Regions from separate parts of the Bacillus sp. JK74 genome, predicted to be linked through region 1. Evidence: riboswitches for the same ligand, from Rfam matches in the RefSeq annotation. Region 1 holds a riboswitch; each other region holds the start of a gene.
The links. Region 1 has a riboswitch for S-adenosylmethionine ahead of metE (5-methyltetrahydropteroyltriglutamate--homocysteine S-methyltransferase). Riboswitches for the same ligand answer to the same signal wherever they lie in the genome.
Positions count from the first base shown of each region.

Region 2: linked by a shared signal. The riboswitch ahead of ACWJJ5_RS08900 (bifunctional homocysteine S-methyltransferase/methylenetetrahydrofolate reductase) and the one ahead of metE (5-methyltetrahydropteroyltriglutamate--homocysteine S-methyltransferase) in region 1 are both predicted to bind S-adenosylmethionine.
Region 3: linked by a shared signal. The riboswitch ahead of ACWJJ5_RS06530 (phosphoadenylyl-sulfate reductase) and the one ahead of metE (5-methyltetrahydropteroyltriglutamate--homocysteine S-methyltransferase) in region 1 are both predicted to bind S-adenosylmethionine.
Region 4: linked by a shared signal. The riboswitch ahead of ACWJJ5_RS18125 (2-hydroxyacid dehydrogenase) and the one ahead of metE (5-methyltetrahydropteroyltriglutamate--homocysteine S-methyltransferase) in region 1 are both predicted to bind S-adenosylmethionine.

Region 1 is NZ_JBSJQB010000002.1:670,814-676,067, forward strand. It holds gene ACWJJ5_RS07690 (energy-coupling factor transporter transmembrane component T family protein) at 1-599, shown strand, start outside; gene ACWJJ5_RS07695 (STAS domain-containing protein) at 645-1,478, opposite strand; gene ACWJJ5_RS07700 (S8 family peptidase) at 1,698-2,657, shown strand; SAM riboswitch class I at 2,797-2,951, shown strand; gene metE (5-methyltetrahydropteroyltriglutamate--homocysteine S-methyltransferase) at 3,035-5,254, shown strand, end outside.
Region 2 is NZ_JBSJQB010000002.1:875,794-881,047, reverse strand. It holds gene ACWJJ5_RS08910 (pentapeptide repeat-containing protein) at 1-287, opposite strand, end outside; gene ACWJJ5_RS08905 (GNAT family N-acetyltransferase) at 486-926, opposite strand; gene ACWJJ5_RS08900 (bifunctional homocysteine S-methyltransferase/methylenetetrahydrofolate reductase) at 1,008-2,849, opposite strand; SAM riboswitch class I at 2,939-3,061, opposite strand; gene ACWJJ5_RS08895 (YajQ family cyclic di-GMP-binding protein) at 3,162-3,653, opposite strand; gene ACWJJ5_RS08890 (CvfB family protein) at 3,753-4,649, shown strand; gene ACWJJ5_RS08885 (BMP family lipoprotein) at 4,821-5,254, shown strand, end outside.
Region 3 is NZ_JBSJQB010000002.1:394,862-400,115, forward strand. It holds gene cobA (uroporphyrinogen-III C-methyltransferase) at 1-7, opposite strand, end outside; gene cysC (adenylyl-sulfate kinase) at 132-725, opposite strand; gene sat (sulfate adenylyltransferase) at 739-1,887, opposite strand; gene ACWJJ5_RS06525 (inorganic phosphate transporter) at 1,936-3,000, opposite strand; gene ACWJJ5_RS06530 (phosphoadenylyl-sulfate reductase) at 3,013-3,714, opposite strand; SAM riboswitch class I at 3,842-3,946, opposite strand; gene pyrE (orotate phosphoribosyltransferase) at 4,048-4,680, opposite strand; gene pyrF (orotidine-5'-phosphate decarboxylase) at 4,677-5,254, opposite strand, start outside.
Region 4 is NZ_JBSJQB010000008.1:56,504-61,757, reverse strand. It holds gene ACWJJ5_RS18140 (MarR family winged helix-turn-helix transcriptional regulator) at 1-520, opposite strand, end outside; gene ACWJJ5_RS18135 (hypothetical protein) at 720-944, shown strand; gene ACWJJ5_RS18130 (molybdopterin oxidoreductase family protein) at 1,166-3,229, opposite strand; SAM riboswitch class I at 3,376-3,468, shown strand; gene ACWJJ5_RS18125 (2-hydroxyacid dehydrogenase) at 3,591-4,607, shown strand; gene ACWJJ5_RS18120 (FGGY-family carbohydrate kinase) at 4,600-5,254, shown strand, end outside.

The DNA of each region.
Region 1 (5,254 bases):
GGCTGCTGTTCACGATTCCGTTTGTCATTCTGGCCTTCGGTTCTTTATGGACAGCCGCCGTATTCGGAAACGTCCCGACAACCGGAAGCAATCTGCTGTTTAAGCTCGGGCCGATTGCCGTCAACAGTGATAATGCGGCGCTCGGGATTTCTATCGCGTTTCGTATTTTATGTTTTTCTGCTTTGTCGATGATGTTTCTTTTTACAACCGATCCGATTCTGTTCATGCTCAGTCTGATTCAGCAGTGTAAGCTGCCGCCCAAGCTTGCATACGGCGTTATCGCGGGATTCCGGTTTCTCCCTCTTCTGAAAGATGAAATCCTGATCATCCGGCAGGCGCACAGAATCAGGGGTGCGGCGTCTGATTCCGGGCTGAAAGAAAAGCTCTCCGCCTTCAGGCGCTTCACCATTCCGCTATTGGCAGGCGCAATCAGAAAGGCGGAACGCACGGCGATCGCGATGGAATCTAAAGGCTTTACGGGGAGCCGAAACCGCACGTTTTACAGAACTGTTACTGTGCGCCGCGCCGACTGGTGCTTTTTCCTGCTCGTGCTTCTGTTATTCGGCGCAAGCTGGCTCATTTCATTGTTGTTTGTATAAAAACAGGCCGCCGGAGTGATTCGGCAGCCTGTTTTGTTATGTATGTTATTGATGATAATTGAGAGCCTGAGCGAGATTGGACTTGACCGTAATATCTGAGAAATTAATGCCGAGCTGTACGGCGGTTTGAGCGATTTCCGGCCTGATTCCGGATAAAGTGGACGTGACGCCGATCAATTTCAGCGCCTCAATTAATTTAAAAATCTGATGCGCCACCATCGTATCGACAACCACTACACCCGACAGGTCAATTAACAGATGTTCAATCAGCCGTTTTGCACATGTGCTCAGCGTATTCTCAAGAATGAATTTGGCGCGCTCCGTGTCAATATCGCCGACAAGCGGCAGCAGCGCCGTCCGTTTGCTCAGCGTGATAACCGGCGAGCTTAACTCCAAAATCATTTCTCTTTGCGCATTCAGCTGCATTTTTGAGTTATGCTCAGCATGATCGACAAACGTGTAAATCGTAAAATCAAATACTTGTGCAATTAAATTCTCCCATTTCTTCCTTTCTCCCTGAGCAAACGAAGATTCATGTTTATCGGCAAACGCATCATAATAACTGATGTATAGTCTCCGGTTTCTCATGAATTCACGGACCACATACTGGACGGGAGTATCCAGATGCTTCTGGTCTTTCGCAAGCTCAATCACCCACCGCTCGAACTCTTCTAAAAATTCTTTTTCCGGCATGATATACATTTTATTAATATGCCGGTAAAATTCTTTATCCTGCTCCGTCAGTTCTTCTGTGATGACGGGATTTGTCAAAGAATAAATCGAATTAGGATCCGAATCTTCCATCGTTTCGATCCACTCTTTCGCAATTTGATCCACTTGTTCTGAAAAATAGCTGTATAATGCTTCACTTATCTTCATATCTCTTCTCCTTTCCCATTTCCAATTATAGCGTCAGCGGGTCATGAATGAAAATGAAAGCTGTTAAACTATCCATTTATTTGAAATTTTTTAGTACGATAGATTACGCCTTTTTTATGAAAATGCTTCAAATGACTCTTTCCGGCCGGCATGCTCTGCCATAAAATAGTAGCAACACCCTTGTATCCACTCGCAAGCATAAAAAAGGAGGGCTTTTTTATGAATGGTGAAATGCATTTGATTCCTTATGTCACGGATGAACAGATCATGGATGTGAACGAGCTTCCTGAGGGGATTAAAGTGATTAAGGCGCCAGAGTTGTGGGCAAAAGGGTTTAAAGGCAAGGATATTAAAATCGCGGTGCTTGACACAGGCTGCGACATCAATCATCCTGATTTGAAAGACCGGATTGTCGGCGGGAAAAACTTCACCGATGATGACGGAGGCAAAGAAGACGTGATTTCCGATTACAACGGACACGGGACACACGTTTCCGGAACGATTGCCGCCAATGATTCAAACGGCGGAATTTCGGGTGTCGCGCCGGAAGCAAGCCTTTTAATCGTTAAAGTTCTCGGCGGTCAAAACGGCAGCGGCAAATACGAATGGATCATTAACGGCATCAACTACGCCGTTGAACAAAAGGCGGACATTATTTCCATGTCACTCGGCGGGCCGAACGATGTGCCTGAATTGAAAGAAGCCGTCACAAATGCGGTAAACAGCGGTGTTCTGGTCGTTTGCGCGGCAGGAAACGAAGGCGACGGAGACGAGCGTACAGAGGAACTGTCATATCCGGCCGCTTACAACGAAGTAATCGCAGTCGGATCAGTCTCAATCGCCCGTAAATCGTCTGAATTTTCAAACGCTAATAAAGAGATTGACCTGGTGGCTCCGGGAGAAAATATTCTCTCCACCCTTCCCAACCATAAATACGGGAAGCTGACGGGCACTTCAATGGCCGCCCCGCATGTGAGCGGTGCGCTTGCCTTAATAAAAGGGCTTGAACAGGACGCGTTTCAGCGGACGCTTTCTGAGGCTGAAGTCTACGCCCAGCTCGTGCGGCGGACCCTTCCTTTGGACATCGCCAAAACATTGGCCGGGAACGGATTTCTGTATTTAGACGCACCTGAAGTGCTGATGGAAAGAGCCGAACAGGCACAGCTGCTGTCTTTCTGATATTTTTCTCGTATAATGATTGATCAGTTTGTCACATCACCAATTTTTAAATTGTGAGATTTTCTATTGACAGTGATCTGAATAAGCTGATAAGATAACCAACAAATGATGTAACTTTTCAAAAAAATTGAAATACTTTCTCTTATCGAGAGTTGGGCGAGGGATTGGCCTTTTGACCCCAACAGCAACCGACCGTAATTCCATTGTGAAATGGGGCGCGTGATTTTTGCGCCGAGACAATTGTCTCATAAGGCACGGTGCTAATTCCATCAGACGTGATCTGAGAGATAAGAGAGGCTTGCATTTTGAAGTTAAAGCCTCTTTCTCTCATGAGAAAGAGGCTTTTTTGTTACATCTCACTTAAAGGAGGAGACTTAATGACAACAATCAAAACTTCGAACCTCGGTTTTCCGAGAATCGGCTTGAACAGAGAATGGAAAAAAGCACTTGAGGCTTATTGGAAAGGAAACACTGATAAAGAAACGTTTCTTAAAGAGCTTGACGGCTTATTCTTATCAGCTGTCAAAACCCAGCTTGACCAACATATCGATATCGTGCCGGTCTCTGATTTCACCCATTATGACCATGTGCTTGATACCGCCGTCAGCTTTAACTGGATTCCGGAGAGATTCCGCAGCATCACGGATCCCGTTGATACATACTTTGCGATTGCCCGCGGTGTAAAAGACGCCGTTTCCAGTGAAATGACGAAATGGTTCAATACCAACTACCATTACATCGTTCCTGAATATGACGAAAGTATTGAATTCCGTCTGACGAGAAATAAACAGCTTGATGACTACCGCCGGATCAAAGAAGAATTCGGAGCGGAAACGAAACCTGTCATCGTCGGTCCGTATACATTCGTCACGCTTGCGAAAGGATACGAAGAATCAGAAGCGAAAGCGATTCAAAAACGCCTTGTTCCTCTTTATGTGCAGCTTCTGAAAGAACTTGAAGCAGAAGGCGTCAAATGGGTTCAGATTGATGAGCCTGCCCTTGTGACAGCTTCTTCTGAAGATGTCCGCGCCGCCAAAGACCTCTATGAAGCGATCACAAAAGAGCTTTCAGGACTGAATGTCCTCCTGCAGACATACTTCGATTCGGTTGATGCATATGAAGAACTCGTTTCTTATCCTGTACAAGGAATCGGACTTGATTTCGTGCATGATAAAGGCAGAAACCTTGAGCAATTGAAAAAGCACGGCTTCCCGAAAGATAAAGTGCTGGCAGCCGGTGTGGTCGACGGCCGGAACATTTGGAAAATCGATGTTGAAGAACGCCTTGATGCAGCTTTGGATATCCTCAGCCACGCTGATGTTGAGGAGTTATGGATTCAGCCTTCAAGCAGTCTTCTGCACGTGCCGGTGGCGAAACACCCTGACGAGCATCTTGAAAAGGATTTGCTGAACGGCCTGTCATACGCTAAAGAAAAACTGGCGGAACTCGGCGTCTTAAAAGAAGGGCTTCTGTCCGGCAAAGCGGCCGTCAATGAGCAGATCGAAGAATCAAAAGCGGCACTTAAGGCTTTAAAAGCATTCGCAACAGGAGCGAACTCAGCTCAAAAAGAAGAGCTGAATCAGCTGACGGAAAAAGACTTCTCCCGTCCGGCAAGCTTTGAAGAACGATTGGCGCTGCAGAATGAATCACTCGGTCTTCCTCTTCTGCCGACGACGACAATCGGAAGCTTCCCTCAATCTGCCGAGGTGCGGAGCGCACGGCAAAAATGGCGGAAAAAAGATTGGACGGATGAACAGTACCAAGCCTTTATTAATGCGGAAACGAAGCGCTGGGTTGACATTCAGGAAGAAATCGGCTTAGACGTGCTCGTTCACGGAGAATTTGAGCGGACGGATATGGTCGAATACTTCGGTGAAAAACTGGCCGGATTCGCCTTTACGAAATATGCATGGGTGCAGTCTTACGGTTCACGCTGCGTACGTCCGCCTGTCATTTTCGGAGATGTCGAATTTATCGAACCGATGACGGTAAAAGATACGGTCTACGCCCAATCGCTGACTGAAAAACACATGAAAGGCATGCTGACGGGACCTGTCACCATCTTAAACTGGTCATTCCCGCGTGTGGATATTTCAAGAAAAGAAATCGCCTTCCAGATCGGGCTTGCGCTCAGAAAAGAAGTAAAAGCGCTTGAAGATGCCGGTATTCAGATTATCCAAGTGGATGAACCCGCGCTCCGCGAAGGACTTCCGTTAAAAACGCAGGATTGGGATGAATATTTAACTTGGGCCGCAGAAGCATTCCGGTTAACGACATCTTCTGTGCGAAACGAGACGCAGATTCATACGCATATGTGTTACAGCAACTTTGAAGATATCGTAGATACGATCAATGATCTTGACGCGGATGTCATTACAATCGAACACAGCAGAAGCCACGGAGGATTTTTAGAGTACCTGAAAGAACATCCTTACGTGAAAGGCCTCGGACTCGGTGTATACGACATTCACAGCCCGCGTGTGCCGGCAACTGAAGAAATCTATCAAATTATTGATGACGCGCTTGAAGTGTGTCCGACTGACCGCTTCTGGGTAAACCCGGACTGCGGACTGAAAACAAGACAGCAGGAAGAAACC
Region 2 (5,254 bases), 200 kb from region 1:
AGTTTTGAATGCTGAAACGCCGTTCTATGGATGATGCTTCCGCTGAAATCAGCGTTTGAGACATCGCATTTGTCAAACAGGACATCCGTACATTCCATATGTCTGAAAGAGACATCCGTAAAAACGATGTTTCTGAAAATGACTTTTTCGGCACGCAGGCCGTCCAGTTTGCCGTTTACGATGCCGTTTTCAATGATGACTTCTTTGAGCTCCTCATCCTGAAGCGCTTCAGTGAAAGAAAGCACCGGCAATTCTTTCGGGATTTTCGGTTTTTGGATCGTATTCATCTCATACTCCCTTTTCTAAACATAATAGCTGAAATCGGCAATTGGCAGATATCGCTTTCTGCCTGCCATCCTTGCTGTTGCGTAATGCACAAAGGGTATTAAAAAAGCGGGAGGGCGTCAATAGTGTCGCATATAAAAGCAGACGTGACATTCAAGGTAATACCCTTAGAGACATGTCCCCAAGGGCTTTTGTCTGTTTCAGGCGAGTTCTTTATACATGATCACATGCGGGCCGATGCCGGGTATGTCAAAGGGGCTGCCCGTGCTTTTCCAGCCGAGCTTTTCGTAATATCCCTTCACGTGGCATCTGGCGTTGCACCAGACAAGCGCCGCCCCCATATCTGCCAGTTTTCGTTCCGCATAGGCGATTAACGTGCTTCCCGCTTTTTGCGTCCGGTATTCTTCAAGCGTCGCCATGCCGCGCAGCTGGTAGGCGGGCGCCGCCTGTAAAGCCTGCTGGTTCTGCGGGTAGAAAGAAGCGATGCTGATCAATGTCCCGTCGTAAAAACCTCCGAGATGAAATGCTCCTTTGACGCTGTCCTGATCATATTTACAATCCTCAATCGTCTGATGGGGGCGCAGCACGCTGTGTCTGATGGCGTATGTGTCTTCTGCGGTGATGGGTTTTACTTCAACCATAAAAAATCCTCCTTTGCTTGATTCTTTTTCTGTATCGTACCATGAAAAAGCCGCCTGTCATATCAGGCGGCCTCTTCCGCGTCAATGCAAATATACATCAGCCCGCTTTTCATCCTTTTGCTTAATATAAGCTGCAAGCTCTGATGTCAAATCAGAACGGAGAAACGGGGTGATTAAATAAATTCCGTTAAACAGTTCGCACGCCGTGTCGAGAAGCGACTTGGCGATGGCGAGGCCTTCGGCTTTCTGCTTTTGCTTGTCTTCGCCGGCGAGCGCCATTTTTTCCCGGATGCTGTCTGACAGCTTAATGCCCGGGATTTCATGATGAATGAACTCTGCGTTGCGGCTGCTCGTTAACGGCATAATTCCGATATACACCGGTGTTTTGAGATGTTTCGTTTCATGATGAATGTCAATGAGCTGCTGCTCGGAGTAGACAGGCTGGGACACGAAGTAGTCAGCTCCGCACTCGATTTTTTTCTCCAGCCGTTTTACTGCTTTATCAAGATGGCGGACATTCGGATTAAATGCTCCGGCTACGGAAAAGTTCGTTTTCTTGCCGAGCGGTTTCCCTGATAAAGAAATGCCCTCGTTGAATTGTTTAATCAGCCTGATCAAGTCAAAGGACGTTAAATCATAGACGGAGGTAGCCCCCGGAAAGTCGCCGATTTTTGAAGGATCACCCGTGATGGCTAAAATGTCGGTGAGCCCGAGCGTATCCAGCCCCATTAAATGTGACTGAAGGCCGATGATGTTGCGGTCTCTGCATGTAATGTGAACGAGAGAACGGATATCAAGGCGTTCTTTCAGCAATGAACCGCAGGCGGCATTGCTGATCCGCGGTGTCGCCAATGAATTGTCGGCGAGCGTCAGCGCTTCTATGCCGGTTTCTTTTAATTCAGCCGCCGCTTGCAGAAATTTGTCAAAATTCAATTTTTTCGGCGGATCAAGCTCTACGATAATTGACCGTTTTTGAGCGGCGATTTCGTTTAAACCAGGCTCGGTCCGTTCATTCCGGACGGAGATGATTTCTTCTTCCCGTCTGATTTTCACTTCTTTATCAGTGACGGGAGAAAGTCCGCGGACCGCTTCAGCCATGGCTCTGATATGGTTTGGCGTCGTACCGCAGCAGCCGCCGATAATGCGCGCGCCCTGAGTGCGGAACTGTACGGCGCTCTCCCGGAAATAGGCATCGTCCGTATCATAAACAAGCCGGCCTTCTTCTAAAGACGGAAGGCTGCTGTTCGGATAGACCGATAAATAAGCGTCACGGAAAATCGGCACTTCGGTGAGCGCTTCAATCATGTGGTACGGGCCGAGCCGGCAATTGATTCCCGTTATGTCAGCGCCGAGATCGGCAATTGACCTGAGGGCTTCCCGAAGCGGCGTTCCGTCCTGCAGCACGCCCTGTTCGTGCATGGATACGTTCAGCATAATCGGAAGTTCCGTTTCTTTTCTCGCTATCTTCAGCACTTCGCGCGCCTCTTCTAAATCATAGTATGTTTCCAGGAGCAGACCGTCCGGCTCTTCGTGAAGCAATAAATAAAGCTGCTCCCGAAAGCTGCGTTTAATCTCCTCCAGGCTGTAGGCGTTTTTGTTAAAGGTGCGGATGCCGCCCATCGTTCCCAATACATAAGCGCCGTCTGAGGAAGCGCGCGCGATTCTGACCGCCTCCTGATTGATTTTTTTCGTTTCATCCTCAAGTCCGTATCTTGAGAGCTTAATAAAATTCGCGCCGTACGTATTTGTCTGGATGATGTCTGCCCCGGCTTCGACGTAAGCCTTATGTATCCGCTTGATTTCCTCGGGCTTTGATACGTTCAGTTCCTCAAAACATCTGTCAATGCCGTAGGAATAGAGGAGAGTGCCCATCGCGCCGTCTCCGATTAAAATCCGTTCTTTTAAGTCTTGTAATAGTCCCATTGTTTGCCTCCTTCGTCACATTCAGCAAGGAAAAAAGAGAAATAAAAAAAGTCTTCTTAAGAAGAAGACTTTGTAATCATTTGTCTCTCTTCTTATCTTCCAAGCTGTTTTTAGCTTGCTGGATTTAGCACCTTGGTCATGGTTTGGGTTAAACCATTACACCGGTTGCTGAAGCGTCGTCGGGCCAGTCCCTCGGCTTCTCTTGATAAGAACGTTCATATAATTGTCATGGGTTTCCAAAACTTAACTGTGAAAATCCCTTTCTCCAAATTTACCGAAAATAGAGACAATAATCAATAGGAATCACATAATTTATCTAAAATTAATAAATTGAACGTCAATCGGCAGGTCTGCCCCGCGGACGGCTGCAATAATCTGCTGCAGATCATCTTTATTTTTTCCGGTGACGCGCACTTGGTCGTCCTGAATCTGAGACTTGACCTTCAAGCCGGAGTTTTTAATCACCGCGTTGATTTTTTTGGCGCTGTCTTTATCAATGCCCTGTACAAGCTTCGCGCGCTGGCGCACCGTGCCCCCTGAGGCATTTTCGATTTTGCCGTATTCAATGTTTTTCGTCGGCACGTCCCGTTTGATCAGCTTGCCGCTCAGCACATCTTTGAGCTGATTCAGTTTAAACTCGTCATCAGAAATCAGGACAAGTTCTTCCTTTTCTAAAGTTACATCGCTTTTCGATCCTTTAAAGTCATAGCGCGTGCCGATTTCTTTCAGCGTCATCTGAATCGCATTCTGCACTTCGGGAAATTCAACTTTGGATACAATATCAAAAGAACTTTCTTTTGCCATGAGAAAACCTCCTATAACATTTCACTTATGAGTTGATTATAGTAGAATAAAGAGAAATGTCCAACTGCATAAAGCATGAATTTATGCATATTGGAAAAAATGAGAAAAACATCAGCCCCATACGGGCGAATCAGGAAGGACGATAACATGAGACCAGGGCAGCAGCTCACGCTTAGTATAGATCACCAAACCGATTTCGGTTATTTTTTAACCGACGGCGAGGATACGGTTCTTTTACATAACAGTGAAATTACAGAGGATATTGAAGACAGAGATGAAGTGGACGTATTTATTTACGTCGATCATCAGGAAAGACTCGCGGCGACGATGAAAAAGCCGCTCATCAGCTTTTATGACTACGGATGGGTGGAAGTGACGGACGCTGTGGAGGATATGGGCGTATTCGTCGACGTCGGTCTGTCAAAAGACGCGCTCGTCGCAACGGAGCACCTGCCTCCGTACAAATCCGTCTGGCCGCAAAAAGGCGACAGACTGTATTGCATGCTGAAGGTGACAAGCAGCGGACGCATGTTTGCCAAGCCGGCGCCTGAGGATATCATCAGTGAATTATTTACGGATGCAGAGGAAGACGTCATGAATAAAGACCTGACAGGCACGGTGTACAGACTGATCGCATCAGGCTCTTTTCTGATTACCGATGAAGGCATCCGCGCGTTTATTCACCCTTCAGAAAGAAAAGAAGAGCCGAGACTCGGCAGCCGCGTGACGGGGCGTGTTATCGAGGTGAAGGAAGACGGCTCCGTCAACATGTCCCTGCTGCCGAGAAAGCAGGATGCGCTTTCGGTTGACGCGGAGGAGATTCTGACCTATCTGAGATCAAGAAACGGCGCGATGCCTTACGGAGACAAAAGCGATCCTGACGATATCCGCGAACGGTTTCATTTAAGCAAAGCCGCCTTTAAGCGGGCGCTCGGGCACCTGATGAAAAACGGCAAAGTGTATCAGAAAGACGGCTGGACATACGAAAAACAATAAATTTTCTGCAAAAACATCGGTGAACCAAAACCGGTGTTTTTTATTTTCTCAAAAGCTCCTATATCCCTCATTTGTTTATCACCCTGCCGAACATACATATTTTATTGAAATAAAATATTCTGACATCCGAACCGATATATAACTATAGAAAAAAACAAAAGGAGAGTTTCAATGAGAAAAATGGCGATATTTGCGGCTGTACTGCTGCTTGCGCTCAGCACGGCGGGATGTGCCGGCAAATCCGAGGGGGCGGCGGCCGAAAAAACGAAAACAATCGGCATCATGCTGACAGACAACGGCCTCGGCGACCAATCATTTAATGATTCAGGCTTTCAAGGATTGATGAAAGCAAGAGACGAGCTCGGCATCACATTTGATTACAGAGAAATAAAAGACACCGGTACGTACGAAAAAGGACTGACCCAGCTTGTCCGGGAAGGCAATGATCTTGTTGTGGGGCTCGGTTACAGCATGCAGGCGGATTTAGAAAAGGTCGCCAAAAAATATCCGAAGCAGCGGTTTGTGCTGATTGATTCTGTATCAGGACTGGATAATGTCACCTCCGTCACGTTTAAAGAGGATGAAGGAAGCTTCTTAGCCGGAGC
Region 3 (5,254 bases), 280 kb from region 1:
TCCCCATAGCATGTCTCCCCGATCCGTTTTGAAATCTTCCCAGAACAGCCGCGAGGCCGCACTTCAGCTATTTTACCATATCCCGCCATTGCGGGGGATATCCGGCTGATTGCGCGGCCTTTTTGGACCTATTATGCTAAGCTGTTTTTCACAAAGTCAACCAGTCTTCCGGTGCATTCTTCACGTTCAAATTTGCCTGAATCAAGTACGAGCTCAGGCGCTTTCGGCTCTTCATACGGTGAGTCGATCCCCGTAAAGAACGGAATTTCACCATTTCTTGCTTTTTTATATAAACCTTTCGGATCGCGCTTTTCACATATATCGAGGTCGCATTTCACGTAGATTTCATTAAATTCGCCCTCTGCCACAAGCTCTCTCACCTGATCTCTGTCCTCACGGAACGGAGAAATAAAAGCCGTGATGACGATGGTTCCCTGCTGAACGAAAAGCTTCGCCACTTCCCCGATGCGGCGTATATTTTCCTTGCGGTCATCATCGGAAAAACCTAAGTCCTTGTTTAAGCCGTGGCGGATGTTATCACCATCAAGCACAATGACTTGATAGCCTTGTTCAAACAGCTCGCGCGCTGCGGCGTTTGCAATTGTGGATTTCCCTGAACCGCTTAAGCCCGTCAGCCAGAGGATAGAGCTTTTATGCTTGTTTTTCTGCTGGTATTCTTCTTTCGTTATTGAGGCTTCATGCCATACGATATCACGATTTGTCACTCTATTTTCCTCCTTAAGAAACGCCTGCTTCTTCTTTCGTTTTCAGCCCTTTAATCAACACCTCGACAACTTCAGGACGGCTGAATTCCGCCGGCGGCATGACGCCGCTTCGCAGCATTTCTCTGACCTTTGTTCCTGACAGAATGACATGGTCTTCTCTGTCATGCGGGCATGTTTTGGCCGTTCCCATGTTGCCGCATTTCTGGCAGAAGAAGCTGTGCTCGAATTTCATCGGTGTAATCCCGAGTTCATCCGCTGTAAATTGATCAAACAGCTCTTGCGCTTCATATGTGCCGTAGTAATCACCGACGCCGGCATGATCGCGGCCGACGATAAAATGTGTGCAGCCGTAGTTTTTGCGGACAAGCGCGTGGAAAATGGCTTCTCTCGGCCCCGCATACCGCATAGCCGCCAAAAACACGCCGAGGAAAACGCGGTCTTTCGGATAATAATGATCGAGCAGCACCTGGTAGCTTTCCATTCTGACATCCGCCGGAATGTCATCTGATTTTGTTTCACCGACGAGCGGGTTCAAAAACAGGCCGTCAACTGTCTCAAGCGCGGTTTTTTGGATATATTCGTGGGCGCGGTGGACCGGATTTCTCGTTTGGAAACCGACGATGGTTTTCCAGCCCTTTTCTTCGAAGCTTCGTCTTGTATCGGCAGGTTCAAATGTAAACTCAGGAAACTGCTTTGACGCTTTTTTAATTAATGTGATCGGCCCGCCGACATACGTATCGCCGCGTGAAAATAATTTTTTCACGCCCGGATGCGCGGCATCATCGGTTTTATATATGTGAACGGCTTCTTTTTGTTTATCCGGCGTATAAATATCTTCGATGTCGACGACACCGTATGTTTCTCCGCCGTAAGTCAGTTTCACCGTGTCGCCGACGGCAAGCTCAGCCGCTTTTTCTGAATCGACCGGAAGCGTGATCGGCAGGGACCAGACAACCCCTGATGCCAGACGCATATTTTCAACGACTGACACGTAATCTTTTTCTGTGAAAAATCCTTCAATCGGGCTGTACCCCCCGATCCCGATCAGCTCTAAATCAGCGAACGAAATCAAATCAAGCTCAATTTCTTTGTGGACGGATGTAAGATCATACTGCTCATTCACCCGATTAATTAATGTTCCTCCGTGCGGTGCTAAACTCATAATACATGATTCCTCCCAGTTAACAGATAAATAAACTCAGATTAATAGTTAAATGCCCCCGCCTTGTTCATGGACAGAGCGTTTCTCTTTTCGGATGGCTTTCATCAGACTGGCGGCTCCGCCAGCTGCCAAAAGCACGCTGGCCATCATAAAGATGGAATAGTAATCTCCTTTTAACAGCAGGGAGACAAGCAGATACGAAATCGACAGTGACAAAAACGGCGAAACGACCCAAACTTTGAGCATCGTTTTCACGACTTCTTTATGAAAAACGTTCGGCCCGTTTTTGGCCATTCCGATACCGATAATTGATGATGATGTGACTTGCGCCAATGGGACCGGCAGACCGAAGACGGAACTGATAATGACAAGCCCCGCGCCGGTTCCTGAAAGCAGTATGCCTTCTCCGGCTGAAAATCTCGTAATCTTTTTCCCGTTGGTTTCAAGCACTTTACGTCCTAAAAGCAGAGCGCCGAGAGCGACAAAGATGCCTCCGTACAGCGTTCCTTTTGACACGCTGAGTACGCCCGCAGCCACCAAAGGGCCCACCGCATTTGCGACATTGTTCATTCCGGCTGAAAAAGCTTCCCAAAACCCCGCAAAAAGCAGCACAATCCCTAAAATCTTCTGTTTCCGTTTCGAAATGACTCGAATATTCAGAGAACTGAATACCTTCGATACGAGAAAGGTGAAACAGAACGCGACGAACGGTACGAGCACCCAAAAAATCACGATGACCAAAAGATGCTGTAAAAACAATACTTTGTACGCGACGCCGACACCGACAATCGCCCCGACAGTGACCTCACTCGTCGACAGCGGAATGCCGAGCACATTCGCCGTGAATAACGATAGCGCCGCCGCTCCGATTATAATGCAGACAATGGTGAGCGTAATGGTTTGTTCGGGAATGATTCCGCCACTGATCGTCTTAACGACTTCACCGCCGCCGATAACCGCCCCTGACAGGACTCCGGCCGCGCAGATGATCAGCGCATATGTTTTCTTTTTAACGGCGCCGGACCCGTAAGCGACTCCCATTGATGCCGCGGCTCCGCTGGCTCCGATATTCATGGCAAAAAACAGGCAGAATAAAATAGCGGCTAATTCCATCGGGCAGCTCCTTTATTCATGCAGTCCGCATTCGGTTTTCGCCATGCCGTTCCATCTGCCGCTCCGCAAATCTTCCGCGGTAAACGCAGGTGAAGTGCACGGTTCACAGCCGATGCTCGGATACCCCTGATCATGGAGGATATTGTAATCCAGCTCATGCTTGGAAGTATATCTCCAGATGTCTTTCCATGTCCAATGGATCAGCGGGCATACTTTAATCGATTGAAACTTGTCGTCTTTATTCAGGAAATTCGTATTCGCCCGGCTCGGCCCTTGATCCCGGCGAAGGCCGGACAGCCATGCCGGATGCCCTGCGAGTGCTTCTCTTAACGGCAGAATTTTTCTGATGTAGCAGCACTGGTTCGGTTCTCTTTCCCACAGTTTATCTCCGTGAGCCTCGGCCTGTTCCTCAAGAGTAAGGCTGGGCTTTTTCAGGATAATGTTCAGCCCCGGGTAACGTTCTTTCACTTTTTCGATCGTTTCATATGTTTCTTTAAAGTGAAGACCCGTATCGAGAAACACGATTTCCGCGTCTTTCTTTACTTTAGAAATTAAATCGATCAGGACGATGCCCTCAATCCCGAAGCTGCACGCGTAAACAAGCTGGTCTCCGTAGTGGCCGTATGCCCATTTTAAAACGGACAGCGCGCCTTTATAGGAATCGTCTTCCGGAAATGTAATCGCCGGCTCTTCCCATGTGTCATACGTTAGCATTTTTTCTTTCCTCCTCCCGGAGACAATCAAACAGCTGTTGTTCTCTGCCGGTTGTCTTATCCCTCAATCTTTTTTTTATATAAAAAACTTTCAATCCAGCGGAATGAAAGACAGTGACCCGGTATAGCCCTTATCTTCAAAATGCTGTGCATTTTTCTGGATGCGGCACCTTGCAATACACGCAGGTTGCCGGGCGTCATCGGTCCAGTCCCTCAGCCGCTCTTGATAAGCTTTTTAGATTTGTACTAAATTTTAGCACAATTCTAACAGAAGTCAACCCGAGTTTTTTGATAGGAATAATAAAACAGGCCCTGAGGCCTGTTTTTATTGTCGTTATTTTTTAAACCAATCTTTTGACTCGGGATTCAGTTTCCATGATTTCAGTTTTTCAATGTCAGCTGAATGAATCGTTCCGTTTTCAAGCGCGACTTCAATCAGCGTGTCATAATCTGTTAACGAGTAATAAGGAAGACCCGCTTTTTTAAAGGCTTCTTTTGCTTTCGGCAGTCCGTATGTAAAAATGGAAATGACGCCGAGGACTTCCGCGCCCTCTCTTTGAAGGGCCGCCGCAGCTTCAAGCACGCTGCCTCCGGTAGAAATCAAGTCTTCAATCACGACTGTTTTTTGTCCTTTCTTAATGGCGCCTTCTATTTGATTTCCTTTGCCGTGCGCTTTCGGTTTGCTTCTGACGTAGCACATCGGCGCGCCTGTACGGTCTGCGAGAAGCGCAGCATGCGGAATGCCCGCCGTTGCAGTGCCCGCGATCATCTCCGCCTCGGGGAAATGCTCCTTCAGCAGTTTGCCGAGCCCGTCCGCCACATCATTTCTCACTTTTGGATACGACAATGTCAGACGGTTGTCACAATAGATCGGTGATAAAATGCCGCTCGCCCACGTAAACGGCTCATTCGGACGTAAAAAGACAGCTTCAATGTGTAATAGATGTTTTGCGATAGCCTGTTTCATCGGCGAACGCCCTCCCATTCCAGTTTAATTGCTTCATATGCTTTAACGGGGTTTTCCGCTTTTGTAATTGAGCGGCCCACGACGATGGCTGACGAACCGTTTTCTTTCGCAAATGACGGAGTCGCCGTCCGGACTTGATCGTCAGCTGCGTCACTGGCCGTGCGGATGCCCGGCGTGACTGTCAGAAATGAAGGCCGGACCGCTTCATAAATGGCTTTTGTTTCATGGACCGAACATACCACTCCGTCCAGCCCGCACTCTTCCGCCATTTTGCCGTAGTGCACAACCGTTTCTAACAGCGGCTTTTGCAGCAGAAGCTCTTCCTTCGCCACCTGCTCTGAAGTGCTGGTCAGCTGAGTCACCGCGATTAAAGACGGGCGTTTTCTGCCTGCCGGCGTGCCTTCTTCAAGCCCCTCAAGGGCCGCGCGCATCATGCGTGCGCCCCCTGCCGCATGCACATTGACGAGATCAACGCCGAGGCGGGCCAGCCGCTTCATCGCTTTATTGACCGTAGTCGGGATATCATGAAGCTTTAAATCTAAAAATATATCACAGTTCCGCTCTTTTAATTGGT
Region 4 (5,254 bases), on a different contig from region 1:
CATAGTCATCTGAGATGAATCGTGCCTGGTCTTCAACTTTCAAATGTGCTTTTTCTTCAAAACCATCCTGTTCTTCACCATCAAAACGATAAAGTTTTTGCAATAGCCTCCAGAATGTTTCAACTTCTTCAGTTGTGAACTCATGAAACATATCCGCTAAAAAATAGGTGGATCTTTCTGAACAGGAAATTAACGCTTTTTTTCCTTCAGGGGTAATCTCAATATTGATTGCACGTTTATCCAGTTTGCTTGGCACCGTGTGAACATATCCTTTTTTCGCGAGGCTTGAAATTAATTTGTTAGCGGTTTGTTTTGTTGTGCCCAGCTTTTTAGCGATATTCATAAGTGTGGTATCTTCCGTCGGTAAATGGGCAATAGCAATAAGAGCCATATGCTGTCGGGAAGTTAACATTTCTAAGTATTCGTCCCCCCGAGTCTGCACCTTATTGACAACCGAAAATAATGATGCGTAACTTTGTTGCATAAAATGCAGTTCCTTCATTAGTAATTTAATATCCATAAATTATCTCCCATCTAAATTGTCACCATGTTGACAATTACAATATACATCACAAAGGGAAATAAGTCAACATGGTGACTAATGGGGACGGGTACGGCTGTTTTCAAAAATGTCACAGGCAGTCGGAGTGTTTACAAAAGGGGAAATAAGTATAATAAATGCGAAAAGGGCATTAATTCAAAGTGAGAAGGTGTTTGACATGCAGAAAGTGAACTGGTCAGAACGGTATGAATGGTTCAATAAACAAGATGAAAAAGACGGGCGTTTAATGGCGCTCCTTCGTCATGAGCTTACATATGAGGAAGTCATACGGTTATATAAGAAAGGGTTTTATTTGAAATCTAAAGAAGGGGATGTTTCGTTACGTAAGAACGATATCTGTCGTATGTTTGGGGTTGAAGAGAGGCAGGGCGGAAAATCTTAATGAACGGGAAGAGAAAAAACTCTTCCCGCTTTTCATAGCAGCTGTTATTCTTTTTCCAGCATGGAAGTCAGCCATTCTCTTAATGCCGTCTTCTGCACATACCGCTTTCCGTTTCTCGTGATATGCGGAATGTCATATATCCAAACCTCCAATAAACGTAATCATTTTTTATACGGTGAAGCCGGCCGAAGGATTCAGCCTTCAGCAAAACCGCCGGGCGTTTATTGCGGACGGTTTTGATTGCTGAGCTTTTCCACCTGCACCTTTCCGGAGAAGAAAACAGCACCTCCGCCCATATCCGCCAGCCGATCGGGCGTGAGTGAATTGACGAGCTGTTTTTTATCATCCATATCGGCCCAAAGACCTTGGCTCACCGCAACGCCGGGAAGCACCTGTTCGCCGACCGAAACAGTCAATTCGCACTCTCCGCGGTGATTCCAAACTCTAACGGTTTCTCCGTCTTCTATGTTCCGGCGTACAGCATCTTCTGTATGAATAAAAAGTTTTGGCGCTTTTTCCAGTTTTACGTGTTTTTCGTTATTTGAAAATGTCGAATTTAAAAAATTATGATTCGGTCCCGGGACAAATAAAAGCGGAAAATCGTCATCGCTCTCAAGAGGGATGTGTGTCGGCAGCGCCGGATAACCGTCCTGTTTCATCTTTTCCGAATATAATTCAATTCTTCCGCTCGGTGTCTTGAGCTTTCCCGGAAAAAGCGGTTTTTTCCGTTTGGCTTTCATAAAGGAATGGCATGAGAGCGCCTCGTAATCAATATCCTCGATATACGGATTGTCGGGAAAGTCCAGCGCCTGTCTGATTAATTCTTCATCGGAATCCTGAAGCTCCTGCTCGGTAAATCCCATTGCTCCGGCAAGCAGACGGAACACTTCCGTATTCGATTTGCTGTCCCCGTAGGGTTCGATCACCGGTTTTTGCAGCTGAATAAAATGATGCCAGTAAGACGTGTAAAAATCCGTGTTTTCAAAAGCGGATGAAGCAGGGAGCACGATATCCGCATATTTGGCGGTTTCCGTTAAAAATAAATCGTGAACGACTGTAAATAAATCCTCCCGCAGCAGGCCTTTTCTGACTTTATTCGCTTCCGGCGCAACCACTGCGGGATTCGTACCGTAAATAAACAGGGAGCGCACGGGCGGTTTTGTTTCTAAAAGAACGCTTCCGAGCCTGTTCATATTAAATGATCGCGGCTTCCGGCCGTAAAGCAGATCAGGCCGCTGGAGCGCTTGTCTGTTATAGTTTAATACCGCGCTGTTGTGCTTGATTGCGCCTCCTCCGGTGTTGAGCCACTGTCCTGTAACAGCCGGAAGGCAGGCGACGGTGCGGACGATCATTCCGCCATTGTCATGGTGCTGAATGCCGTTTCCAATCCTGATAAGGGAAGGGGAGGTTTCCCCGTACATTCTCGCAAGGCGTCTGATATCGTCGGCTTTAATGCCTGTAATAGAAGAAACCGTTTCCGGATCATAGTGTTTAACATGCGCTTTTAATTCTTCACTGCCTTCGGTGTATTCTGTGAGAAATGCTTCATCGTGAAGGTTTTCGTCGAATAAGACATGCATGATACCGAGGGCGAGTGCGGCATCTGTGCCTGGGCGAATGGGAATAAACCAATCGGCAAGCCGGCCGGTTTGGTTCTTATGTACATCGATAACGACAATTTTAGCCCCTTTTTTCCGGGCTTTTTGAGCAATCATGATTTGGTGCATATTCGTGCTGACGGCATTGATCCCCCAAAAAATAAAGAGCTTTGCATGTATGGTCTCCTCCGGATCAGTACCCGCTCCTTCTCCCATTGTATAGTTATAACCTTCAGATCCGGCTTTGCTGCAAATCGTCCGTTCGAGATGACTCGCTCCGAGACGATGGAAAAAACGGCGGTCCATTCCCTCTGCCGCCAGTTTTCCCATATTGCCGTAAAAGCTGTACGGAAGAATGCTTTCCGCTCCTTCTTCGGCAATAAGCTCTTTCCAGCGCGAACTGATCGTATTGATTGCTTCCTCCCAGGAAATAGGCGCAAACGCGGCTTCACCTTTTTTACCGATCCGTTTTAACGGAACGGTTACGCGCTTCTCATCATAAATACGCTCAGCCATGTGTCTGACTTTGTTGCAAATATTCCCTGATGTGACCGGGTGATCGGGGTCTCCCTGAATGTTAATGATTTTTCCGTCTTTTTTTGTCACAAGCAAGCCGCATTGATCGGGACAGTCTAGGGAGCACACCGACTTAAAGACCCCGTTCGGCTGTGTTGCAGCAGAATTCATAGCCCATTTCTCCTCTTTGTTTATAATGTAAGCATTATAACATTTCAAAATCGAACGTCAATTCAGAAAAAAGTGTTGACATCACGGAAAGACTTTTCTATGATGAGTTTATTCTTTTAAACAGCCTGACAATTTCATCATTTTATTTTCTATCCAGAGAGGTGGAGGGACTGGCCCTATGAAACCTCGGCAACATTTATTGTGCCAATTCCAGCAAGCGTATGCTTGAAAGATAGGAAAGAATGGTCTATACATATTTGTGCGCTTCAAGCGGATAAAGACGGTATATGAATCTCTTTCCTTCTTTGAGGAAAGAGATTTTTTTTATGAAAAAATTTATGTGAAAAGGATGTTTTGCACCATGACGGTTTTAATTACCGCGCCATATCACGACGAGGGGCTGAAGGAGCTGACTGAGCTGTTCGGCCGGACTGTGCACCGGCCGTGGAAGAAGCACGGCCGGGCCTATCGGGAAGATGAATTGATCCGAATGATTCAAGAGACAAACGCGTCGGGGCTTATTACTGAACTTGATGAGGTGTCTGAGCGTGTTATTGACATATTGCCGGATTCCGCTTTTATCGGTGTCTGCAGAGGAATGCCGTCTAATGTGGATATTGCGGCGGCGACTAAAAGAAAAATCCCCGTTTTCTTTACACCGGCCCGCAATGCCCAGGCCGTTGCTGAAATGTTTATCGGAAATGTGATTTCATTTTTGCGTCATACGTATTCTTCCCATCAGTGGCTGAAGGACAGAAAGTGGAATGGTGATTATTTGCAGGCTTACGTCAAATTCAGAGGAAATGAGCTGACGGGGAAAACAGTCGGCCTTATCGGTTTCGGAGCTGTCGGACAGAGAATCGCCCGGCTATTGGCCGCTTTTGATTGCAAGGTGCTTTACTATGATCCATTTGTCCGTCATGAAAACCGGGAGTATGAAAAAACGACGATTGAACGGGTATTTTCTGAAAGTGATATTGTTTCCGTTCACTTGCCGCGCACAGAAGAAACCATCGGCCTTATCGGCGCCCGGCACTTTCAATTGATGAAACAGGAAGCTGTTTTTGTCAATACGTCAAGAGCGGCGGTTACAGACAGGGAAGAGCTGCTGCGGGTGCTGAAAGAACGGCGGATTAAGGGAGCGATCCTTGACGTGTTTTATCATGAACCGCCTGAATCTTCTGATTATGATTTGATCTCTTTGCCGAATGTGTTCGCGACTCCCCATTTAGCGGGCGCAACATTTGAAGTGGAAGATCATCATGTGAAGATTTTAAATGAAGCGCTTTTCAAATGGAAACAAGATCAAACCTGCTCAATACGTGAACTTTATAACAAAAGAGAACTTGAAACGGAAGGAGGAGGCTGTAATGGCTGAACAAAAAGGCTACCTTGTATTTGACATCGGGACGGGGAATGCGCGAGTTGCGGTCGTGACTGCCGGCGGCGAAGTGACCGCGCTTGAAAGGGAAGACATCGAATATGTGACGGATCCGCTTTATCCGGACGGACGATATTTCTCACCGGAAGGGTTATGGACGCAAATCAGCGCTATGGCAAGAAAGGCTATTGCCAAGAGCCCTCATATTACATTAATCGGAATCACCTCAACAAGCCAGAGGCAGGGAATCGTTCTGATCAATAAAGATAAAAAGGCATTTCTCGGTCTGCCCAACATTGATAACAGAGGGCGTGAATGGGAAGGCGGGATTGAGGCAGAAGAAGTGCATCAGCAAACCGGACGCCTTCCGAGCGCTTTATTTTCCGCCATGAAACTTGTCGGATTAAAAGCCAGACAGCCGTCTTTATGGAAAGAAGTGAAGTGCATCACTAGCGTCAGTGACTGGGTGACATTTGAGCTGAGCGGAATTTTAAGCTATGAACCGTCACAGGCTGCTGAAACACTGCTGTTTGACGTAAGGAAAAAGGCGTGGTCAGAGAAATTATGCAACATCTTCGGTGTGCCTTCTGCCATTCTTCCTTCACTCGTCCGATCTGGGGCGGTTGTCGGAATGTTAACGTTTA